DNA from 3 places in the Kitasatospora sp. NPDC085464 genome. Region 2 is predicted to be linked to each of the others. Evidence: predicted binding sites of a transcription regulator. Region 2 holds the regulator's gene; each other region holds the start of a gene.

Region 1 (6,966 bases), on a different contig from region 2:
AGTCTGGGGCGGGATGACCGAGGACGAGCGCGAGGAGATGCTGGGACGCTCGCGGCACCGGCTGGTGGAGGTCCCGCTGACCCCGCCGGCGGTCGCGCAGCGCTAGACCCGCCTCCGCGACGCGCCGTGAAGAAACGTTTCTTCGCGGCGCCTCAGGCCGGTCACGGCCGGTACGGGACCTGCGGGAGTTCCGTCACCCACCGTCAGCGGGCGGCCGCCGCCCCCGCCAGCCGCTCCAGCATCAGCGCCACGGCCGGCACCTCGGCCAGGTCCGGCAGGGTCAGCGCGACCACCTGTCGCACCGCCGGCGCCCCCGAGGCCGTCCGCACCGGCACCGTCGACACGCCGTCAGGGCGCACCGACTGCAGCGCCAGCCGCGGCAGCACCGCGACGCCCAGCCCGGCCGCCACCAGGCCGACCACCGCCGGGTAGTCGTCGGTCGCGAAGTCGATCCGGGGCTCGAAGCCCGCCCCGGCGCACAGCTCCACCAGGTGCCCCCGGCACTGCGGACAGCCGGCGATCCACTGCTCCCCCGCCAGCTCGGCCAGCTCGACCGGCCCGCCCCGCCCGGCCAGCGGGTGGGCGGCCGGCAGCAGGCCGACCAGCGGGTCGTCCAGCAGCGGGGTGACCACCAGATCGGACCAGTCGGTCCCGGCGGTCAGCTGCTGGGCCTCCAGGTTGGCCTCGGCCCGCGCCTCGCGCGGCGTGCCGTGCGCCGACGGCGGCAGCACGACGGCGCCGTCGGACTGCGGGTAGCGGAAGGCCAGCGCGATCTCGCACTCGCCGCCGCGCAGCATCGCCAGCGACTCCGGCGGCTCCGCCTCGACCAGCGACACGCGCACCCCCGGATGGCCGTCCCGCAGCCGGGCGACCGCGGGCGGCACCAGGGTGGAACTCGCGGTCGGGAAGGACACCAGCCGCACCCGGCCGGCCCGCAGCCCGGCGATCGCGGCCACCTCCTCCTCGGCGGCGGAGAGCCCCGCCAGGATCCCGGTGGCATGCTTGAGCAGGACCCGCCCGGCCTCGCTGAGCTGCATCCCGCGGCCCGAGCGGACCACCAGCGGGGTGTCCACGGACTTCTCCAGGGCCTTCATCTGCTGGCTGATGGCGGGCTGGGTGCACCCCAGCTCACGAGCGGCGGCGGAGAAGGAGCCGGTGCGGGCGACGGCACGCAGGACGCGCAGGTGGCGGGCCTCGATCATGCCTTAGTTATAAGGCAATCTTTGCGTTCTGCAAAATTCTACTGATGATTGAAGCGGCCACGACCCGGCGGACGACCGGGCGGGCGACAGCCGGAGGCCCGGCCCGCGTCCCCTCGCGGGGTGCGGACCGGGCCTCCGGTCAGTGGTTCGGGCCTCAGTGCGAGTGGCCGTGACCGTGGGAGTGGCCGTGACCGTTGTCGGCCTCCTCCTCCTTCTTCTCCACCACGAGGGTCTCGGTGGTGAGCAGCAGGGAGGCGATCGAGGCGGCGTTCTCCAGGGCGGAGCGGGTGACCTTGACCGGGTCGATGACGCCGGCCTTCACCAGGTCGCCGTACTCGCCGGTGGCGGCGTTGTAGCCCTGGCCGATCTCCAGCTCGGAGACCTTGGAGGTGATGACGTAGCCCTCCAGGCCGGCGTTCTGGGCGATCCAGCGCAGCGGCTCGTGCAGCGCCTTGCGGACCACGGCGACACCGGTGGCCTCGTCACCCGACAGGCCCAGGCCCTCGTCCAGCACCTTGGCGGCGTGGACCAGGGAGGCGCCACCGCCGGCGACGATGCCCTCCTCGACCGCGGCGCGGGTCGCCGAGATGGCGTCCTCCAGACGGTGCTTGCGCTCCTTCAGCTCCACCTCGGTGGCGGCGCCGACCTTGATGACGCAGACGCCGCCGGCCAGCTTGGCCAGGCGCTCCTGCAGCTTCTCGCGGTCCCAGTCGGAGTCGGTGGCGGCGATCTCGCCCTTGATCTGGGCGACGCGGCCGGCCACGGCCTCGGCGTCACCGGCGCCGTCGACGACGGTGGTCTCGTCCTTGGTGATGGTCACGCGGCGGGCGGTGCCCAGCACGTCCAGGCCGACCTGGTCGAGCTTGAGGCCGACCTCCTCGGAGATGACCGTGCCGCCGGTCAGGGTGGCCAGGTCGCCCAGGATCGCCTTGCGGCGGTCACCGAAGCCCGGGGCCTTGACGGCGACGGCGTTGAAGGTGCCGCGGATCTTGTTCACGACCAGGGTCGACAGCGCCTCGCCGTCGACGTCCTCGGCGATGATCAGCAGCGGCTTGGAGGCACCGCCCTGCAGGATCTTCTCCAGCAGCGGCAGCAGCTCCTGGATGGAGGAGATCTTGCCCTGGTTGATCAGGATGTACGGGTCCTCCAGGACCGCCTCCTGCCGCTCCGCGTCGGTGACGAAGTACGGCGACAGGTAGCCCTTGTCGAACTGCATGCCCTCGGTGAAGTCCAGCTCCACGCCGAAGGTGTTCGACTCCTCGACGGTGATGACACCGTCCTTGCCGACCTTGTCGATCGCCTCGGCGATCAGCTCGCCGACCTGGGTGTCCTGGGCGGAGAGGGACGCGACGGCGGCGACGTCGTCCTTGCCCTCGATCTCGCGGGCGACGGACAGCAGGTGCTCGGAGACGGCGGCGACGGCCTTGTCGATGCCCTTCTTCAGGGCGGCCGGGCCGGCACCGGCGGCGACGTTGCGCAGACCCTCGTTGACCAGGGCCTGGGCCAGCACGGTGGCGGTGGTGGTGCCGTCACCCGCGACGTCGTTGGTCTTGGTGGCGACCTCCTTGACGAGCTGCGCGCCAAGGTTCTCGTACGGGTCGTCCAGCTCGACCTCACGGGCGATGGTGACACCGTCGTTGGTGATGGTCGGGGCGCCGAACTTCTTGTCGATGACGACGTTGCGGCCCTTGGGGCCGATGGTCACCTTGACGGTGTCGGCCAGCTTGTTGACACCGCGCTCCAGCGAGCGGCGGGCGTCCTCGTCGAACTGCAGGATCTTCGCCATGTTCCCTATTCCCTCGGGGCTGCGGCCGGCCCACCGGCCGCCGAACTACGTGAACCAACAACCACGCCCCGGGCCCCTGTCACTTGGGACACGGATCCGGGGCGGGTCGGAACGACTTACTTCTCGATGCTGCGTTTACTTCTCGATGATGGCGAGAACGTCACGAGCCGAGAGGACGAGGTACTCCTCGCCCTGGTACTTCACCTCGGTGCCGCCGTACTTCGAGTACAGGACGATGTCACCGACGGCGACGTCGAGCGGCAGACGCTGGCCGTCCTCGAAGCGGCCCGGGCCGACGGCCAGGACGACGCCCTCCTGGGGCTTCTCCTTGGCGGTGTCCGGGATGACCAGGCCGGAGGCCGTGGTCGTCTCGGCGTCGAGCGGCTGGACCACGATGCGGTCCTCAAGCGGCTTGATGGCAACCTTGCTGCTGGTGGTCACGTCCGAGCTCCCCTTCGGAGATTACGGGGTTTTCTAACGGGTAGGGGCGAGCCTGCGGGTCTGCCGTCGCGGGGGTCAGACACACGTCTTCGCGTTAGCACTCCCCCGGTGGGGAGTGCCAAGGACGACCATAGGCCCGTGTTAGCACTCAGTCAACCAGAGTGCCAACGGCGCGCCCGGACAGCCCCGGCTGACGGATGAGTACCCGTACTCATGTGCGACCGTCGGCGCCCTCGGCACACTCGTGCCATGACCGACACCCCGGCACGCCTCGGCCCGTCCGACGCGCAGGACGCCGTGCTCGCGGTGGCGCTCCTGCCCGTACTGGCCGCCCTCCCGCTCGGCGCCTTCTGGCTGGGCGCCGCGGTGGCCGAAGCCTTCGGCTCCGACAGTGGCGGCTGCGTCGCCTACGGCGCGCTCTGCGCCCTGGTCATCGGCTGGGGCGTGCCGGTCGCCGTCGCCGTGCTCGGCGAACGGGCCGACTACCGGCTGCTGCCGATCTCCGCCGCGGTCGCCCCCTCCGCCCTGCCCGTCGTGCTCTGCCTGGCCGCCCTCGGATGAGCACGCCGCCCGCCGCCCGCAGGGCCCGAGCCGGGCTCCGCCCGCTCGCGCCCGCCCCGGGCACGGCGCCGCGCCGACCGGCGAGAATGACCCCGTGGACACCGAGAACCTCCAGCCCCTGCTGACCCCCGAGGGCCAGGCCCTGCTCGCCGAGCTGCGCGAGTTCACCCCCGAGGAGGAGCTCGCGCTGGCCACCCGGCTGCGGCGGGAGCACCCGGCGGAGCTGGTGTCGGCGGCCTTCGGGCAGGCGCGGCTGCGGCAGCGGGCGCGCGCGAAGTTCGGGGCGGACGCCGACCTGATGTACTTCACGCCCAACGGGGTCGAGCAGTCCACCCGGCGCAGCGTGGCCGAGTGGCGGGCGCGACGGTTCGCCGAGCTGGGCGTACGGCGGCTGGCGGACCTGTGCTGCGGCATCGGCGGGGACGTGCTGGCACTGGCCCGGGCGGGCATCGAGGTGCTGGCCGTCGACAAGGACCCGGCGGCCTGCGCCGCCACCGCCGCGAACGCCGCCGCGCTGGGCCTGGCCGAGCTGGTCGAGGTGCGCTGCGCGGACGTCGCCGAGGTGGACGTCACCGGCTACGACGCGGTGTTCACCGACCCGGCCCGACGGACCTCGCGCGGCCGGGTGTTCGACCCCGAGGCGTACGCCCCGCCGCTCTCCTGGGCGATCGAGGCCGGCCGGCGCACCCCGATCGGGGCGCTGAAGGTCGCACCGGGCATCCCGCACGAGGCCGTCCCGGCGGACGCCGAGGCCGAGTGGGTCTCCGACCACGGCGACGTCAAGGAGGCGGTGCTCTGGTTCGGCACCAGGGCCGCCGGCCCGCACCGCGCGACCCTGCTGCCGCACGGCGACAGCCTCACCGGCGGCGACCTGCCCGACCCGCCGGCCGGCCCGGTCGGGCGCTACCTGTACGAGCCGGACGGCGCGGTGATCCGGGCGCACCTGGTGGCCGAGGTGGCCGAGCAGGTCGGCGGCCGGCTGATCGACCCGAAGATCGCCTACCTGACCTCGGACGAGCTGGTCGCCACCCCGTACGCGCACGCCTTCGAACTCACCGACGTGATGCCCTTCCACATCAAGAAGCTGAAGGCGCTGCTGCGCGAGCGCGGGGTCGGCACGGTGGTGATCAAGAAGCGCGGGATGGCGATCACCCCGGAGGAGCTGCGCCGCCAGCTCAAGCCCTCCGGGCCGAACACCGTCACGGTGATCCTCAGCCGCACCGACCACGGCCCGCTGATGATGCTGGGGCAGCCGGTCCGGGCCTCCGGGGCCTAGGAGGCGGGGGCCTGGATGTAGTCCTCCAGCCGGGCCACCGAGAAGCCCTGCTCCTGGATCCGGGTCAGCAGGTCGCCGAACATCTGGGTCATCGTGGCGCCCTTGAGCTCCTTGGGGCCGCGGAAGTGCGCCAGGATGATGTCGCCGGGCTTCAGCTTCTTGTCCCCCGCCTGGTACTGCATGTCGTGGATCTGCATCGACTCGCGCCACAGCACGACCGCGCGCGGGCCGCACTGCTGCACCGCGGTGTTGAGCGTCGGGGTGTTGGCACCGTCGCCGAACGGCGGGCGGAACAGCAGCGGCGCGGTGCCGTACTGCTGGGTGAGCGCGGCCTGGTCGTCGCAGACCTCGGACTTCTGCTTGTCCGGCGACAGCTTGCTCATCACCGGGTGGTCCACGGTGTGGTTCTGGATGTGGTTGCCGAGCGCCTGGAGCGGCTTGAAGTAGCCGTAGTCGTTCTTGACGATGTCCTTGGTCAGGAACATCGAGATCGGCACCTTGAGGTCGGTCAGCATCTCGACGAACTTCGGGTCCTTCTCGGCTCCGTCGTCGATGGTGATGAAGACCACCTTGTCGGTCGTCTTCACGTCGCTGAACACCGGTACCGGGCCGGTCCGTTCGAGCTTGATGGGCTTGTCGGCGGGCGGCGCCGGGGCGGGCGGGAGCGGGGTGAGGTTCCACTTCGCCCAGGCCGCCGCGTTCGCGCCCGCCGGAGCGGCCCCCGGGGTGGCGGCCGCGCTGCTCGGGGCTGCCGCGGCCGGCTGGGGCGTGCCCGACGCCGCCGACGTGCCGGCCGGCGCGGCCGTGCCGCCGCCTCCGTTGTCGCCGCACGCGGTGGCGAAGGCCAGCAGGGCCAGCGCCCCCGCCGCGTACGTCCTGGTCCTGCTCCGCCCGTCCCTGCTCACCGCACCGCGCTCCCGGTTCCCGTTCAGCTTTCTATCAGCTGATTCACGGTAGCGGCCGGGGTCGCGGTTCCCGGTGACGACCTATTCGACCTGTTCGACCTGTTCGACGTGCTCGCTGGTGAAGGACCAGCGGTGCACCGGCCGGCCCAGCAGCTCGGCCGGCGGGTCGGCGACCGGCACCGGCGCGCCGCTCCACCAGGTGATCAGGAGCACCCGCTCGCCCGGGGCGGAGAACATTTCGAGGCGCTCAAGACCGGCCGTGCCGCGCACCGCGGGCAGCACCGACTCCCGCACCCAGGCGGCGAGCTCGGCCCCGCGGCCGTCCGCCGCCCGGGCCTCCCACATCGCGGCGACGGTCATCCGGCGCCGCCGCCCAGGGCGTCGTAGGCCTGGCCGTGGACGTCCCCGTGCCCGAAGCCCGCGGCCGGCACGTGGACCTCGGTCACCGGCAGCGAGGAGTCGGCGGACAGCTCGAACGCGGACGGCGCACGGTCGCGCCACACCATCTCGGAGCCGAGCGCCGCCACCATCGCGCCGTTGTCGGTGCACAGGCCCGGCCGCGGCACCCGCAGTCGGATGCCGGCCCGGTCGCAGCGCTGCTGGGCCATCTCGCGCAGTCGCGAGTTGGCCGCCACGCCGCCGCCGATCATCAGGTGGTCGACGCCGTTGTCCTTGCACGCCTTGACGGCCTTGCGGGTGAGCACGTCGGTGACCGCCTCCTGGAAGGACGCCGCCACGTCGGCGACCGGCACCTCCTCGCCGGCCCGGCGCTTGGCCTCCACCCAGCGGGCGACG
Region 2 (6,966 bases):
GCTCGGCGCCGTGCACGGCGGGCGCGAACTCCAGGGCGTCCTCGCCCTCGGCGTCGGACACCCACAGCACGCCCTGCGCGCCGTCCTCGCCGGGCACCACCCGGACCAGCCGCCCGCGCACCCCCGGCGTCTCGTCCAGCACCCGGGCCGGGCCCTCCCGGTGGGTCAGCCAGTGCACGCTGCCGCGCACCACGACGGCGCTGGCCCGGCCGGTGCGGTCGGGGGCGACGGACTCCAGCCAGTGCGCAGCGGGCACCGGCCGGGGGCGCAGGCCGGTGCGCGGGCCGGCCAGCCGGACCTCCAGGCGGCGCGGCTCGGCGCCCTCCAGGTCGTCCAGCAGCCAGACGTCGCCGGCCCGGTGGAACACCACCCGGGTGCCGTCGGTGGCGGCGTTGCGGGCGTAGAAGCCGTCCGGGTCGGCGGTGTGGCGGCGCAGGTCGGAGCCGTCCGGGAGGCTGGACCACAGCTCGCCGACGCCCTCGTGGTCGGAGAGGAACGCGATCCTCCCTCCTTGCCCGCCATCGGGCAGGAGGGGCCCAGCGACCCACAGCGGCGAGGACAGCTGGCCGTCCACCTCCTCGTGGACGCGGACGAACTCGTCCCGGCCGATCCACAGCTTGCCGGCCCGCCCGCCCCGGTAGCGCTTCCACCAGGCCGGTTCGCGGATCGCCGCGCTCGCCAGCAGCACCCGGTCGCCGCCCGGTTCGAAGGCGATCCCGCCGATCGGCCCGTACGGCAGCCGGGCGGGCTCGCCGCCGTCCAGCGGCACGGCGTGCGCCCAGGTACGGCGCAGGGTGGCCTGGCCGGCGGTGGTGGTGGCGATCGGGCGGCCGTCGGCCGTCCAGCCCTGCACCCGGGTCTGGCCGCTGCCCCAGTGGGTGAGCCGGCGCGACGGGCCGCCGTCCACCGGCACCACGTGCACCTCGGGCGCGCCGTCCCGGGCGGAGGTGAAGGCGATGTGCCGCCCGTCCGGGGAGAACCGGGGGTCGTGGACCGGCAGGTGGTCGGCCGTCAGCCGCCAGGCCCGGCCGCCCTCCAGCGGGGCGAGCCACAGGTCGTTCTCGGCGACGAAGGTGACCAGGTCGCCGTGCAGGTGGGGGTGGCGCAGGTAGGCGCCCGCGGGGGTGCTCAGGGAGTCCGTCACGCGGCCAGCGTAGGCACGTGCGCGTACGAGCCGCCGGGCTTTTCGGCAGAGTCGGGCCGGTCGGGCGAGCCCGCTGGACGCCGCCGCGGAGTCGTAGTACGGGCCCCGACCGGGCACGGGGCCGGACGGGCCTCAGGCCCAGCGGCCGGTGCGCCCGAGCAGCAGCGCGCCGGCGGCCACCCCGGCGGTGGAGGTGCGCAGCACCGAGGGCCCCAGCCGGTACGGCCGGGCGCCCGCCTCGGCGAACGCGGCCAGCTCCTCCGGGGAGACCCCGCCCTCCGGGCCGACGACGAGCACGAGGTCGCCGCTGCCGGGCAGCGCGGCGTGCGCCAGCGGCTCGGCGCCCTCCTCGTGCAGCACGGCGGCGAACGCGGCCCGCGCCAGGACGGGAGCCAGCTGCCTGGTGGTCATCGGGTCGTGCACCTCGGGGAAGCGCAGCCGGCGGGACTGCTTGCCCGCCTCGCGGGCGGTGGCCCGCCACTTGGCGAGCGCCTTGGCGCCGCGCTCGCCCTTCCACTGGGTGATGCAGCGCGAGGCCGCCCACGGGATCACCGCGTCCACGCCGACCTCGGTCATGGTCTCGACGGCCAGCTCGCCGCGGTCACCCTTGGGCAGCGCCTGGACGACGACGATCCGCGGCGCGGGCTCCGGCTCGCGGCGCACCGCGGTGACGGCCACGTCGATCGCGTCCTTGCCGAGCACCTCGGCGACCGTCCCGTCCACGCCGAGTCCCAGCCCGTCGGCGAGGGTCACCGCCTCGCCGGCCGTCAGCCGCTTCACGGCGGCCGCGTGCCGGCCCTCGGGGCCGTCCAGGCGCACCAGGGTGCCGGGCGCGGCGGTGGCGATCCGCTCGGTCTCGACGACGAAGACGGGCGCGGTCATGCGGGGAACCTCCGGGAGGGGGTGGATCGGGCACGCGAAAGGGGTGCCGGGTGGTCCCCGGCACCCCTCCGCGGACGGCTACCGGCCGTTGAAGGCGTCCTTCAGGCGGGAGAACAGGCCCTGCTGGCCCGGCGCGAACTGGCCGGACGGCCGCTCCTCGCCGCGCAGCACCGCGAGGCGGCGCAGCAGTTCCTCCTGCTCGGCGTCGAGCTTGGTGGGCGTCTTCACCTCGACGTGCACTATCAGGTCGCCCCGGCCGCCCCCGCGCAGGTGGGTGATGCCGCGGCCGTGCAGCGGGATCGACTGGCCGGACTGGGTGCCGGGCCGGATGTCGACCTCCTCCAGGCCGTCCAGGGTCTGCAGCGGCACCTGGGTGCCGAGCGAGGCCGCCGTCATCGGGATGGTGACGGTGCAGTGCAGGTCGTCCCCGCGCCGCTGGAAGATGGCGTGGGTGGTCTCGGCGATCTCGACGTAGAGGTCGCCGGCCGGGCCGCCGCCGGGGCCGACCTCGCCCTCGCCGGCCAGCTGGATCCGGGTGCCGTTGTCGACACCGGCCGGGATCTTGACGGTCAGCGTGCGGCGGGCGCGGACCCGGCCGTCGCCGGCGCACTCCGGGCACGGGGTCGGCACGACGGTGCCGAAGCCCTGGCACTGCGGACAGGGGCGGGAGGTCATGACCTGGCCCAGGAAGGACCGGGTGACCTGGGAGACCTCGCCCTTGCCGCGACACATGTCACAGGTCTGCGCGGTGGTGCCGGGGGCCGCGCCCTCGCCGCTGCAGGTGGTGCAGGTGACGGCGGTGTCGACCTGGAGTTCCTTGGTGGTGCCGAAGGCGGCCTCCTCCAGGGTGATCTCCAGCCGGATCATGGCGTCCTGGCCGCGGCGGGTGCGCGAGCGCGGGCCGCGCTGGCCGGCCGCGGCGCCGAAGAAGGCGTCCATGATGTCGGAGAAGCCGAAGCCCGCCGCGCCGGCGCCGAAGCCGCCCGCGCCGCCACCGCCGCCCGGGGACAGCGGGTCGCCGCCGAGGTCGTAGACCTGGCGCTTCTGCGGGTCGGAGAGCACCTCGTAGGCGGCGTTGATCTCCTTGAACCGCTCCTGCGTCTTCGGGTCCGGGTTGACGTCCGGGTGCAGTTCGCGTGCCAGGCGCCGGAACGCCTTCTTGATCTCGTCCTGCCCCGCATCCCGTCGGACGCCGAGTACCGCGTAGTAGTCCGTGGCCACCAAATGCTCCGCTTGTTCCGCCTGTAGTAGTGCTGCGACTGGACGCCGTTGGTCGTCCAACGGCGACGTTTGCTACGACTCGGCCAGGATCTGACCCACGTACCGCGCTACCGCCCGCACCGCCCCCATTGTGCCTGGGTAGTCCATCCGGGTCGGACCGATCACACCCAGTTTGGCCACGCTCTCGTCGCCCGAACCGTAACCGACGGACACGACCGAGGTGGAATTCAGCCCTTCGTAGGCGTTCTCCCGCCCGATCCGGACCGTCATCGCGGCATCGTTGGTCTCACCCAGGAGGCGGAGCAGGATGACCTGCTCCTCCAGGGCCTCCAGCACCGGCTGGATGGTGAGGGGGAAGTCGTGGCCGAAGCGGGTCAGGTTGGCCGTGCCGGCCAGCATGATCCGCTCCTCGTTCTGTTCCGCGAGCGTCTCGAACAGGGTCGCCAGGACCGTGCTGACGGTCGGCCGGTCGGCCGGCTCGAACATCGCCGGGAGCTCCTCCAGCACGCCCGGGACCTCCGGGAGGCGGCGGCCGGCGGCTCCGGTGTTGAGCGCCGTCCGCAGGTCCGCCAGGACGGTCTCGCCGACCGTGCCCGGGCAGTCGACCATCCGCTGCTCGACCCGGCCGGTGTTGGTGATCAGCACCAGCATCACCTTGGCCGGGGCCAGCGCCACCAGCTCGATGTGCCGGACGGTCGAGCGCGTCAGCGACGGGTACTGCACCACCGCGACCTGCCGGGTCAGCTGGGCGAGCAGCCGCACGGTGCGCGCGACCACGTCGTCCAGGTCGACCGCGCCGTCCAGGAAGTGCCGGATCGCCCGGCGCTCGGGGGCGCTCATCGGCTTGATCTCGGCGAGCTTGTCGACGAAGAGGCGGTACCCCTTGTCGGTCGGGATGCGGCCGGCGCTGGTGTGCGGCTGGTGGATGTAGCCCTCCTCCTCCAGCGCCGCCATGTCGTTGCGGACGGTCGCCGGCGAGACCCCGAGGTTGTGCCGCTCCACCAGGGCCTTGGAGCCGACCGGCTCCTCGGTGCCCACGTAGTCCTGCACGATCGCGCGGAGCACGGCGAGCTTGCGTTCGTCCAGCTGGCGGACCTCACCGGCCATGGGGCACGCACCTCCGTCTTCGCACGTTGTCCGTCTGTGTCCCTGTGTGTCCCTGTGTGCTGCAGCGGGCCGCTCCGGGAGGCCCCGGCCTTGGCACTCTGAACACACGAGTGCCAAAACCGTACCTGCCAGTGTAAGGCCCGGGTCCTACGGCAGGAACGGCTTGACCGGCGTGATCCTGCCCGCAGTTCCGGGTACGGCCCGCGGGGCCCCGCCCGTTCACGGGTCACCGGCGCGCGGGTGGTGCCCCGGGGCCGTCCGGGTGGGAGCATCGGAAGCGACGGCGAATGGAGGAGCAAGCGATGTCGAGCTCGGGCCAGCACACCCGTTTCGCGCCCGACCGCGGCCTGACCGGCCGCATGGTCGCGACGATGTTCGTGATCGGGCTGCTGTACGTCGGTTTCACCGGCCTGCTGATCGCGCTGCTGCGCGGCGCCTGGCCGCTGATCGTCCTGATCTCCGGCGGGCTGTTCGTGGCCCAGTTCTGGTTCAGCGACAAGATCACCGAACGGGCCATGGGCGCCCACCAGGTGACCCCGGAGGAGTTCCCCCAACTGCACGGCACGATCGACCGGCTCTGCGCCCTGGCCGACATGCCCAAACCGCGCGTGGCGGTCGCCGACAACGACATGCCCAACGCCTTCGCCACCGGCCGCAACCCGCAGAACGCGGTGGTCTGCGTGACCACCGGCCTGCTGCGCCGGCTGGAGCCGGAGGAGCTGGAGGGCGTCCTCGCGCACGAGCTGTCGCACGTCGCCCACCGGGACGTCGCGGTGATGACGATCGCCGGCTTCCTCGGCGTGCTCGCCGGCGCGATGACCCGGATCGCCGTGTACGGCGGGTTCATGGGCGGCGGGCGCAACAACAACGACCAGAACGCGGCCATCGTGGCCCTGATCATCCCGCTGGTCTCGATGCTCGTCTACGCGATCAGCTTCCTGCTCACCCGGCTGCTGTCCCGCTACCGCGAGCTGGCGGCCGACCGCGCCGCCGCGCAGCTCACCGGCCGGCCCAGCGCGCTCGCCTCGGCCCTGACCAAGGTGACGGGGCAGATCGCGGCCATCCCCAGCAAGGACCTGCGCCAGGCGCAGCCGTACAACGCCTTCTACTTCGCCCCCGCGCTGAGCGCGCGGGAGGCCGCCTCGCAGCTGTTCTCCACCCACCCGTCGCTGGAGAAGCGGCTGGCGCAGCTGGCGAAGATCACCGAGCAGCTGGGCCGCTGAGCCCGCGCCCGCCGTTCGACACGAGAGGACCGCCGTGGGAATCCTGGACGCCCTGTTCGGCCGCACCAAGCCCGTCAAGCCCGACCTGGACCAGCTGTTCGGCGTGCCGTCCGCGGCGCTGACCCTGGAGGCCGGCGCCGGGTTCACCCCCACCGGGCTCGGCTCGGTCTGCTTCGCGGCGGTCGAGGGCGCGGCCTTCGTGCAGGTCGAGCAGCAGGTACGGGCGCTGCTGGACGCGGACACCGAGCGCGGCGGCGTGCCGGTGGAGGCCTCCAAGGACGACTACGGCTACTCCTGGCTGCTGGCCCGGCACTCCCCGCAGGAGCTGCCGGAGCTGGTGAACGACCTGCACGCGGTCAACAGCGAGCTGGAGGCGAACGGCTTCGGGCCGCAGCTGCTCTGCTCGCTGGTGGGCTTCCGCAACCCGCAGGGGCAGTCCCTGGCCCTGGTCTACCTCTACAAGCGCGGCACCTTCTACCCGTTCGCGCCGATGCCCGGCGGCGGGGAGAAGCGCAACAGCCCGCTGGAGCTGCAGGTCAACGCGATGCTGGGGAACGACCTGCGGCTGGAGAAGGACCTCAGCCGCTGGTTCCCCGTCTGGGGCGCGCCGGGCCTCTGACGGCCCGTCCGGCCTCCCTATGATCACCCGTATGCGCAGCCGCCAGTACGGACCCGACCTGACCCCGCCGTGGAAGAAGCAGACCCCCGCCCCGGAGGTGCCCGCCGAGCCGGACCTCGTGGTCGAGGAGGCGGCGACCGGCTTCTGCGGGGCGGTGGTGCGCTGCGAGAAGACCGCCGAGGGGTTCACCGTCACCCTGGAGGACCGTTTCGGCAAGCGCCGGGTGTTCCCGCTGGTCCCGCGCGGCTTCCTGCTGGAGGGCAGGGCCGTCACCCTGGTCCGCCCCACCGCCCCGGCGGCGCCCCGCACGCCCGGCCGCACCGCCTCCGGCTCCGTCGCCGTCCCCGGCGCGCGCGCCCGGGTCGCCCGCGAGTCGCGGATCTACGTCGAGGGCCGGCACGACGCCGAGCTGGTCGAGCGGGTCTGGGGCGACGACCTGCGGATCGAGGGCGTCGTGGTGGAGTACCTGCGCGGCATCGACGACCTGCCGGCGATCGTCGCCGACTTCGCCCCGGGCCCCGGCCGCCGCCTCGGCGTGCTGGTCGACCACCTGCTCCCGGGGACGAAGGAGCACCGCATCGCCGCCCGGGTCACCGGCGAGTCCGTCCTGGTCGTCGGCCACCCCTACATCGACGTCTGGCAGGCCGTGAAGCCCACCTCCGTGGGCATCCCCGCCTGGCCCGCCGTGCCCCGCGGCGAGGACTGGAAGGAGGGCACCTGCCGCCGTCTCGGCTGGCCCGTCGACACCCCGGCGGCGTGGAAGCACATCC
Region 3 (6,966 bases), on a different contig from region 2:
CGGCGCGCACTGGCTGGTCGGCCTGGACTGGCGGACCTCGCTGCTGCTCGGCGCCATAGTCTCCTCGACCGACGCGGCGGCCGTCTTCTCGGTCCTGCGGATGGTCCCGCTGCCGCACCGGCTCACCGGTCTGCTGGAGGCCGAGTCCGGCTTCAACGACGCGCCCGTGGTCATCCTGGTCGTCGCCTTCGCCACCACCGGCGAGCTGGACCCCTGGTACGTCCTGATCGGCACGATCCTCGCCGAACTCGCGATCGGCGCGGCGATCGGCCTCGCCGTCGGCAAGATCGGCGCCTTCGGCATCAAGCACGTCGCGCTGCCCTCCTCGGGCCTCTACCCGATCGCCGTGATGGCGCTCACCGTGCTCGCCTACGCGGGCGGCGCGCTGCTGCACGGCTCCGGCTTCCTCGCCGTCTACATCTGCGCGGTGATCCTCGGGAACTCCAAGCTGCCGCACGGCCCGGCCGTCCGCGGCTTCGCCGACGGGCTGGCGTGGATCGGGCAGATCGGCATGTTCGTCCTGCTCGGCCTGCTCTGCACGCCCGCGACCATGGGGTCCGCGGTGGTGCCCGCGCTCGTCATAGGCGGCGTGCTGGTCTTCCTGGCCCGGCCGCTGTCGGTGGTGGTCTCGCTGACCCCCTTCAAGGTGCCGGCCCGCGAGCAGGCGCTGCTCAGCTGGGCCGGGCTGCGCGGGGCGGTGCCCATCGTGCTGGCCACCATCCCGGTGGTGTCCGGCGCGCACCAGGCCGAGGACGTGTTCAACATCGTCTTCATCCTCGTCGTCGTCTTCACCCTGCTCCAGGGGCCGACCCTGCCGTGGGTGGCCAAGCGCCTGCGGATCGGCGAGGGCGCGATGGGCCAGGACCTCGGCATCGAGTCCGCCCCGCTGGAGAAGCTGCACGGGCACCTGCTGTCGGTCGCGCTCTCCCCCACCTCCCGGATGTCCGGTGTGGAGATCGGCGAGCTGCGGCTGCCCAAGGGCGCCGCGGTCACCCTGGTCGTGCGCGAGGGCAACTCCTTCGTGCCGGACAAGACGACGGTGCTGCGCGGCGGGGACGAGCTGCTGGTGGTCACCACGGACGACGTCAGCGAGGCCGCGGAGCGGCGGCTGCGGGCCGTCGACCGGGGCGGCAAGCTCGCGGGGTGGCTCAACGGGCGGTGAGCCCGGGGCGCTCGGGGCGCCTGGGGTGCTTGGGCGCTCCGGGCCCTCCGGGGTGCTTGGGGCGGGGCGGGCTGGCGGGATCTACGCGCGTAACTGTATGCTGGTTCGACCACGCCGTATAACCACCGCTAGACCACCCCCAGCATCTGCCTGACGCAGAGTTGGCGCGACCGCTCGGCGGCCGCGGTCCGGCCCCCGGCAACCACACCGGGCCGACCCGGTATCTACCCCGGTCGACGCGCGAGAGGACGACTCTCGGCGCCGTCGGGGCCACACCATGCCCTGCCGCGCTACCAGGCAGCAGGAAGGACCGACCGTGACGGCCCGCCGAACGGTCGATACCTCCGCGGACAGCACCGCGGACACCAGCGCAGCCCAGGCCCCCGCCCGCGTCGGGTACGGCGAGCTGCTGCGCACCCCCGGAGCCTGGACCTTCCTGGCCCCGGCCCTCGTCGCGCGACTGCCGTACGCGATGCTCAGCATGGGCATCCTGCTGCTCGTCTCCAAGACCCACGGCTCGTACGGCACCGCCGGTACGGTCACCGCCGTCGCCGCCGTCGCCCAGGCCCTGGTCGGGCCGCAGACCGGGCGGCTGGCCGACCGGTACGGCCAGGCCTCGGTGCTCGTCCCGACCGTCCTGGTGCACGGCGCCTCGGTCGGCGTGCTGATCGCGCTGGCGCTCGGCCACGCGCCGGCCTGGAGCCTGTTCCTGGCCGCCGTCCCGGCCGGTGCGAGCGTCCCGCAGATCGGTGCGATGGTCCGGGCCCGCTGGGTCGCCCGGTTCACCGCCGACGGCCCGTCCGACGCCTCGGCGGCCCGGGTCAGCACCGCGTTCGCCTTCGAGTCGGTGACCGACGAGTTCACCTTCGTGATCGGCCCGATCCTGGCCTCCGGCATCGCCGCCATGGCGAGCCCGGCGACCGCCCTGGTCGCCGAGGCCGCGCTGACCGTCGTCGGCGGCCTGGCCTTCGCCGCCCAGCGGCGCACCGCCCCGGCCCGGATCGTGCCGCAGCCCGGCGCCGAGCGCGTCTCGGCGATCGCCTCCCCCGGCGTCCGGCTGCTCGCCGGCTCCATCCTCGGGGTCGGCGCGGTGTTCGGCGGCATGCAGGTCTCGGTGAACGCCTTCGCCGACTCGGTCGGGCAGCACGACGCGGGCGGCACCGTGTACGGGATCTTCGCGGGCGGCTCGATGCTGGCCGGCGTGCTCTACGGCGTGATCGCCTGGCGGCGGCCCGTCCACAAGCGGATGCTGATCAGCTACGCGCTGCTGGTGCTGGGCTGCTCCACGCTGTGGGCGATGCCGAACCTGGTCGCGCTCACCGTCGCCGGGCTGGTCTGCGGCCTGGCCATCGCGCCGACCCTGATCAGCGGCTACACCCTGGTCGAGACGCTGGTCGCGGACGGCGCCAAGACGGAGGCCTTCACCTGGCTGACCGGCGCCATCGGGCTGGGGCTCGCGGTCGGCTCGATGGTGGCGGGCCGGCTGATCGACGGGCACGGGCCGTCCACCGGGTTCCTGGTGCCGCTGGTCGGCGCCGGCCTGGGGCTGCTCGCGCTGTTCTCGCTGCGACACCTGCTGGTGGCGCCGCGGACTTCGAACCGGATCGTCGCCGGCTCCGCGGCGGGCTCCGTGGAGTCCGCCGGTGCTGCGCAGCTGGTGGGCGCGGCCAAGGGCTGAGCGCGGCGGTGGTTCGCGGCCGATCCCGGGCCGGGGCGGGGCCGATCTCACACCGGAGTCGCTGGACTGATCCCGCGGAATGCCGCATCATTGACCATCGTTAGCACTCATCAGGCGAGAGTGCCAGGAGGAAGACAAGTGCCCACGTACCAGTACCAGTGCACCGAGTGCGGCAACGGCCTGGAGGCGGTGCAGAAGTTCACCGACGAGGCACTGACCACGTGCCCCGACTGCCAGGGACGGCTTCGCAAGGTCTTCTCGGCCGTGGGTGTCGTGTTCAAGGGGTCCGGCTTCTACCGGACCGACAGCCGCTCCTCCTCCAGCAGCTCGGTCGGTTCCGGGTCGTCCTCGACCTCGTCGACGACGACCTCCACGGCCCCCGCGTCGGGCACGGGCTCCTCGGCCCCCTCCAGCCCGGCTCCGGCCGCGAGCTGACCCGGGCGCCCGGGGGAATCCCGGCGCACAGCAGTCCTCGGAAAGGCCCGTCGACCCCGCTTCCACGCGGGGGCGGCGGGCCTTTCCGCATATTTTCGGCCCGCTTTCGTCAACTCCCGAGGACCCGGCCGACCGGTGTGGGTGTACGAAGTCGTCCACAGGGGCGGGTTTGTCCACAGGCTGGGGAAACGGCTTTCCGGGCCCGGCCCGAGCGCGCATCGTGTGGGTGGTCAGCCGGCCCACCGGGGGTCGGCTGCCGGACCCTCCGGAGGTGCGTCGATGACGACCGTGGGCTTCTCCGTCCCGCTGCCCGCCCCCGCCGTTCCACCCCGGCAGGAGGTGCCCAGCTTCCCGCCGATCCGGCGCGGGTGCGGCGGGTGGCACCGTCTGCGCAGCGCGGTCCGGCGACGGGCCGGGGTGCCCGCGCTGGTGCTGCTCGCGGTGGCCGCCGCGCTCGCACTCGGGCCCGCGCGGGCCGGCCTGCCGCCGTCCGGCGGGGGCGCGCTGGGCCGGACGGGTTGTCAATCCGGGGCTGCGGAAGATCACCCGTAACCCGGCGACGGCTTCGTCGTTCGAGGCGGCATGAAGGGCTTCAAGGAATTCCTGCTGCGCGGAAATGTCGTCGAACTCGCCGTCGCCGTGGTCATCGGCGCGGCTTTCACCAACATCATCAACGCCTTCGTGAAGGGCGTGATCAACCCGATCATCGGCGTCTTCGGAACGAAGGACCTGGGTTCCTACAGTTCCTGCCTCAAGGGGCCCTGTGTGGTGAGCCCGACCGGTGAGGTCACCTCCGGGGTCCAGATCCTGTGGGGATCGGTGCTCAGCGCCGCCCTGCAGTTCCTGATCACCGCGGCCGTCGTCTACTTCGTCCTGATCGTGCCCATGAACCGGATGGCGGCCCGCCGCAAGACCCCCGGGGAGGTCGCGGCGGAGGCCGAAGCCAAGGAGGTCCAGCTACTGACCGAGATCCGCGACGCGCTGGTCGCGCCCCTGCGCTGACGCGCAGACCTTCCCCGTCCGCCCCTCAGCCCCCGTGGTGCGGCGGGCGCTGGCTCAGGTACCAGTCCAGCCCCCGCCTACCGCTCTCCCCCGCCCCGGAGCGCTCGCCCCAGCCGGTGTCGGTATCGTCCCGGGACTGCTGGTCCAGCGGGTCCCGGAAGACCAGCCGGGCCTTGGCCGCGGGCTTCTGCTGCGGCTCGCCGTCCCGGGTCGGGTCCTGGTTCCGGCTCTGGTCCCGGACCTCGCCCTGGTTCCGGCTCTGGTCCTCGCCCGTGCCCTGCTCCGCCGGCTGTTTCTGCCCGTGCTCGCTCACCCTGTCCACTCCGTCGTTCGCGTCGTCCTGGCCGCCCGTCCTGTCCCTCCAGCCTAAGAGCCCCGTGGCACGACTCGGGCCCCGGTGCGGAGCGCTCCGTACCGGGGCCCGGGCGGGCGGCGGCAGATCCGTCCGGCAGGCCGGCGGACGGACTGGTCAGGCGGGCCCGACGACCGGGCGCGGGCGACCGGCCGGGTTCGGGCCGGGCTCGGGCCGGTCAGGCGGCTTCGAAGCCCGCGTGGTCCGCGATCTTCTTCAGCTCGGCCAGCGCGTGCTTCTCGATCTGCCGGATCCGCTCACGGGTGAGGCCGTGCTGCTTGCCCACCTCGGTGAGGGTGCGCTCGCGGCCGTCCTCCATCCCGTAGCGGGAGCGGATGATCGAGGCCGTGCGGTCGTCCAACCGCCCGATCAGGTCGTCCAGTTCCTCACGGCGGAGCATCACCATCACGGCGTCCTCGGGGGACGTCGCCCCGGTGTCCTCGACGAGGTCGCCGAACTGGGTCTCGCCCTCGTCGTCCACCGACATGTTCAGGCTGACCGGGTCACGCGCCCAGTCCAGCACGTCCTTGATCCGGGCCTCGGTGGTGTCCAACTCGGCCGCGATCTCGGCCGGCTCGGCCTCGCGCCCCAGTTCCTTGGACTTCTCGCGCTGCACCCGGCGGATCCGCCCCAGCTCCTCCACCAGGTGCACGGGCAGCCGGATGGTACGGGACTGGTCGGCGATGGACCGGGTGATCGCCTGCCGGATCCACCACGTCGCGTACGTGGAGAACTTGAAGCCCTTGGCGTAGTCGAACTTCTCGACGGCGCGCACCAGGCCCGCGTTGCCCTCCTGGATGAGGTCGAGCAGGGGGAGGCCGCTGCGCGGGTACCTGCGGGCGACCGCGACCACGAGCCGGAGGTTGGAACGGATGAAGACGTCCTTGGCGCGCTCCGCGTCGGCGGCTATCGTCTCCAGCTCCTCGCGCGCGATGCCGTCGGGGAGTTCGTCCTCGTCCAGCAAATGCTGGGCGTACACCCCGGCCTCGATCCGCAGCGAGAGCTCGACCTCCTCGGCGGCATCGAGCAGGGGCGTCCTGGCGATCTCGTCGAGGTACATGCCGACCAGGTCACGGTCGGCCTCAAGGTTGGTCGGGCGGGCCGCGCGAGTCCGGTCGGCCCTGTCGCGAACGACGGCACGGGTGGCCATGCTTGCTCCCTTTGCTGGTGTTGCCGAGGTCTGCCTGCCTGCCCCGAGGGCAAGAAGTGCGGGCCCCGCGGGGCTCACACGTAACGATCCAACGAACAGATTCCGGACAACATTCCCAAGTCACTCCGATTCTTCCCGGTGATGCAGTATCCTGCCGGTTTTCACTCCGACTTTGGACGCTCGGTGACCACTCGGGCACGACCCGTGCATTCCGGCGACCGTTCACGGAGCGATTTCTTCACCCGACCCTCACGCGCCGGTCGCCTACTGGTTGAACCCGCGAACGGCCGCCGGCGTTCCCGCGCACCTCCGCCCGCACGCCCGCGCCCACGCCCCGGCGCACGCAGGACCTCCGCACAAATGATGCCGAATCGCTATCGCTCCAGCTCCCGATCGGCACAGGACACTGGGAAGGTGTCAGCCATGCACCTGACCAACAGCACGACCTCCGCCACTGCGCGTAATCGCAGTCTCCTGCGGGACGCCGCGGTCATGTTGGTCTGTGCCGCACTGTTCAGCCTCCTGGCGGCGCTGATGACGGGCCACTGGCGCCCGCTGGAACGCTTCGACCAGGAGTGGACCGACGAACTGCACATCTACGCCCGGGAACACCGGATCTGGACCGCCTCGGTGCAGACGCTCTCGGACATCGGCGGCACCGTCACGATGCGTACACTCCTCGGAATCGCCGCCGCCTGGCTCTGGTTGATCGGCGCGCGGGTGCTGGCCGGCTGGGTGGCCGCCCAGACACTGGTCGGCTGGGGCGCCCAGTGGGCCCTGAAGCTGGCCTTCGACCGCGCGCGGCCCGGCTTCTCCGACCCGGTCTCGCACGCCGGCGGCCCGGCCTTCCCCTCCGGCCACGCCATGGCCTCGACGATCACCTGCGCCGTCCTGGTCAGCCTGCTCTGGTACCGGGTCCGCCGCCGGGGCCGGACCGCCGCCTCCGCCGTGGCGGCGGCGACCGTGCTGACCATCGGCTGGACCCGGATCGCGCTCGGCGTGCACTGGCCCAGCGACGTGCTGGGCGGCTGGCTGGCTGCCGGGATCGTGCTGGGTGCCGTGACCACCGTGATCGAGCTCTGGCGGCCCGGCGCGCTGGCCCGCGACGTACGGCGGGTCAACTGGCGCACCAGGCCCAGGGTTCAGCGGGTCATCGTGTCGTCCGGCCGACCGGCCCGGACCGTCGA

What was found. The regulator HrcA, encoded in region 2, represses chaperone genes, less so after heat shock. The targets are predictions, from matches to a motif close to TTNGCACTCNGNNNNNCNGAGTGCNAA.
Region 1: groES (co-chaperone GroES) is a predicted target of HrcA. The motif match lies at 3,571-3,597, and genes of this name have one in related genera.
Region 3: ACIGG8_RS33715 (FmdB family zinc ribbon protein) is a predicted target of HrcA. The motif match lies at 2,941-2,967, and genes of this name have one in related genera.

The regions. Positions count from the first base shown of each region.
Region 1 is NZ_JBITTM010000019.1:97,845-104,810, reverse strand. It holds gene ACIGG8_RS18815 (WhiB family transcriptional regulator) at 1-106, shown strand, start outside; gene ACIGG8_RS18810 (LysR family transcriptional regulator) at 204-1,202, opposite strand; gene groL (chaperonin GroEL) at 1,357-2,988, opposite strand; gene groES (co-chaperone GroES) at 3,124-3,429, opposite strand; gene ACIGG8_RS18795 (hypothetical protein) at 3,679-3,990, shown strand; gene ACIGG8_RS18790 (SAM-dependent methyltransferase) at 4,085-5,266, shown strand; gene ACIGG8_RS18785 (polysaccharide deacetylase family protein) at 5,263-6,171, opposite strand; gene ACIGG8_RS18780 (hypothetical protein) at 6,253-6,531, opposite strand; gene tsaD (tRNA (adenosine(37)-N6)-threonylcarbamoyltransferase complex transferase subunit TsaD) at 6,528-6,966, opposite strand, start outside.
Region 2 is NZ_JBITTM010000021.1:124,051-131,016, forward strand. It holds gene ACIGG8_RS20375 (S41 family peptidase) at 1-1,144, opposite strand, end outside; gene ACIGG8_RS20380 (16S rRNA (uracil(1498)-N(3))-methyltransferase) at 1,277-2,026, opposite strand; gene dnaJ (molecular chaperone DnaJ) at 2,105-3,247, opposite strand; gene hrcA (heat-inducible transcriptional repressor HrcA) at 3,320-4,354, opposite strand; gene htpX (zinc metalloprotease HtpX) at 4,657-5,577, shown strand; gene ACIGG8_RS20400 (hypothetical protein) at 5,612-6,196, shown strand; gene ACIGG8_RS20405 (DUF3097 domain-containing protein) at 6,228-6,966, shown strand, end outside.
Region 3 is NZ_JBITTM010000048.1:28,746-35,711, reverse strand. It holds gene ACIGG8_RS33725 (potassium/proton antiporter) at 1-1,162, shown strand, start outside; gene ACIGG8_RS33720 (MFS transporter) at 1,479-2,840, shown strand; gene ACIGG8_RS33715 (FmdB family zinc ribbon protein) at 2,979-3,275, shown strand; gene ACIGG8_RS33710 (hypothetical protein) at 3,555-3,827, shown strand; gene mscL (large conductance mechanosensitive channel protein MscL) at 3,858-4,277, shown strand; gene ACIGG8_RS33700 (hypothetical protein) at 4,303-4,590, opposite strand; gene ACIGG8_RS33695 (sigma-70 family RNA polymerase sigma factor) at 4,808-5,779, opposite strand; gene ACIGG8_RS33690 (phosphatase PAP2 family protein) at 6,203-6,966, shown strand, end outside.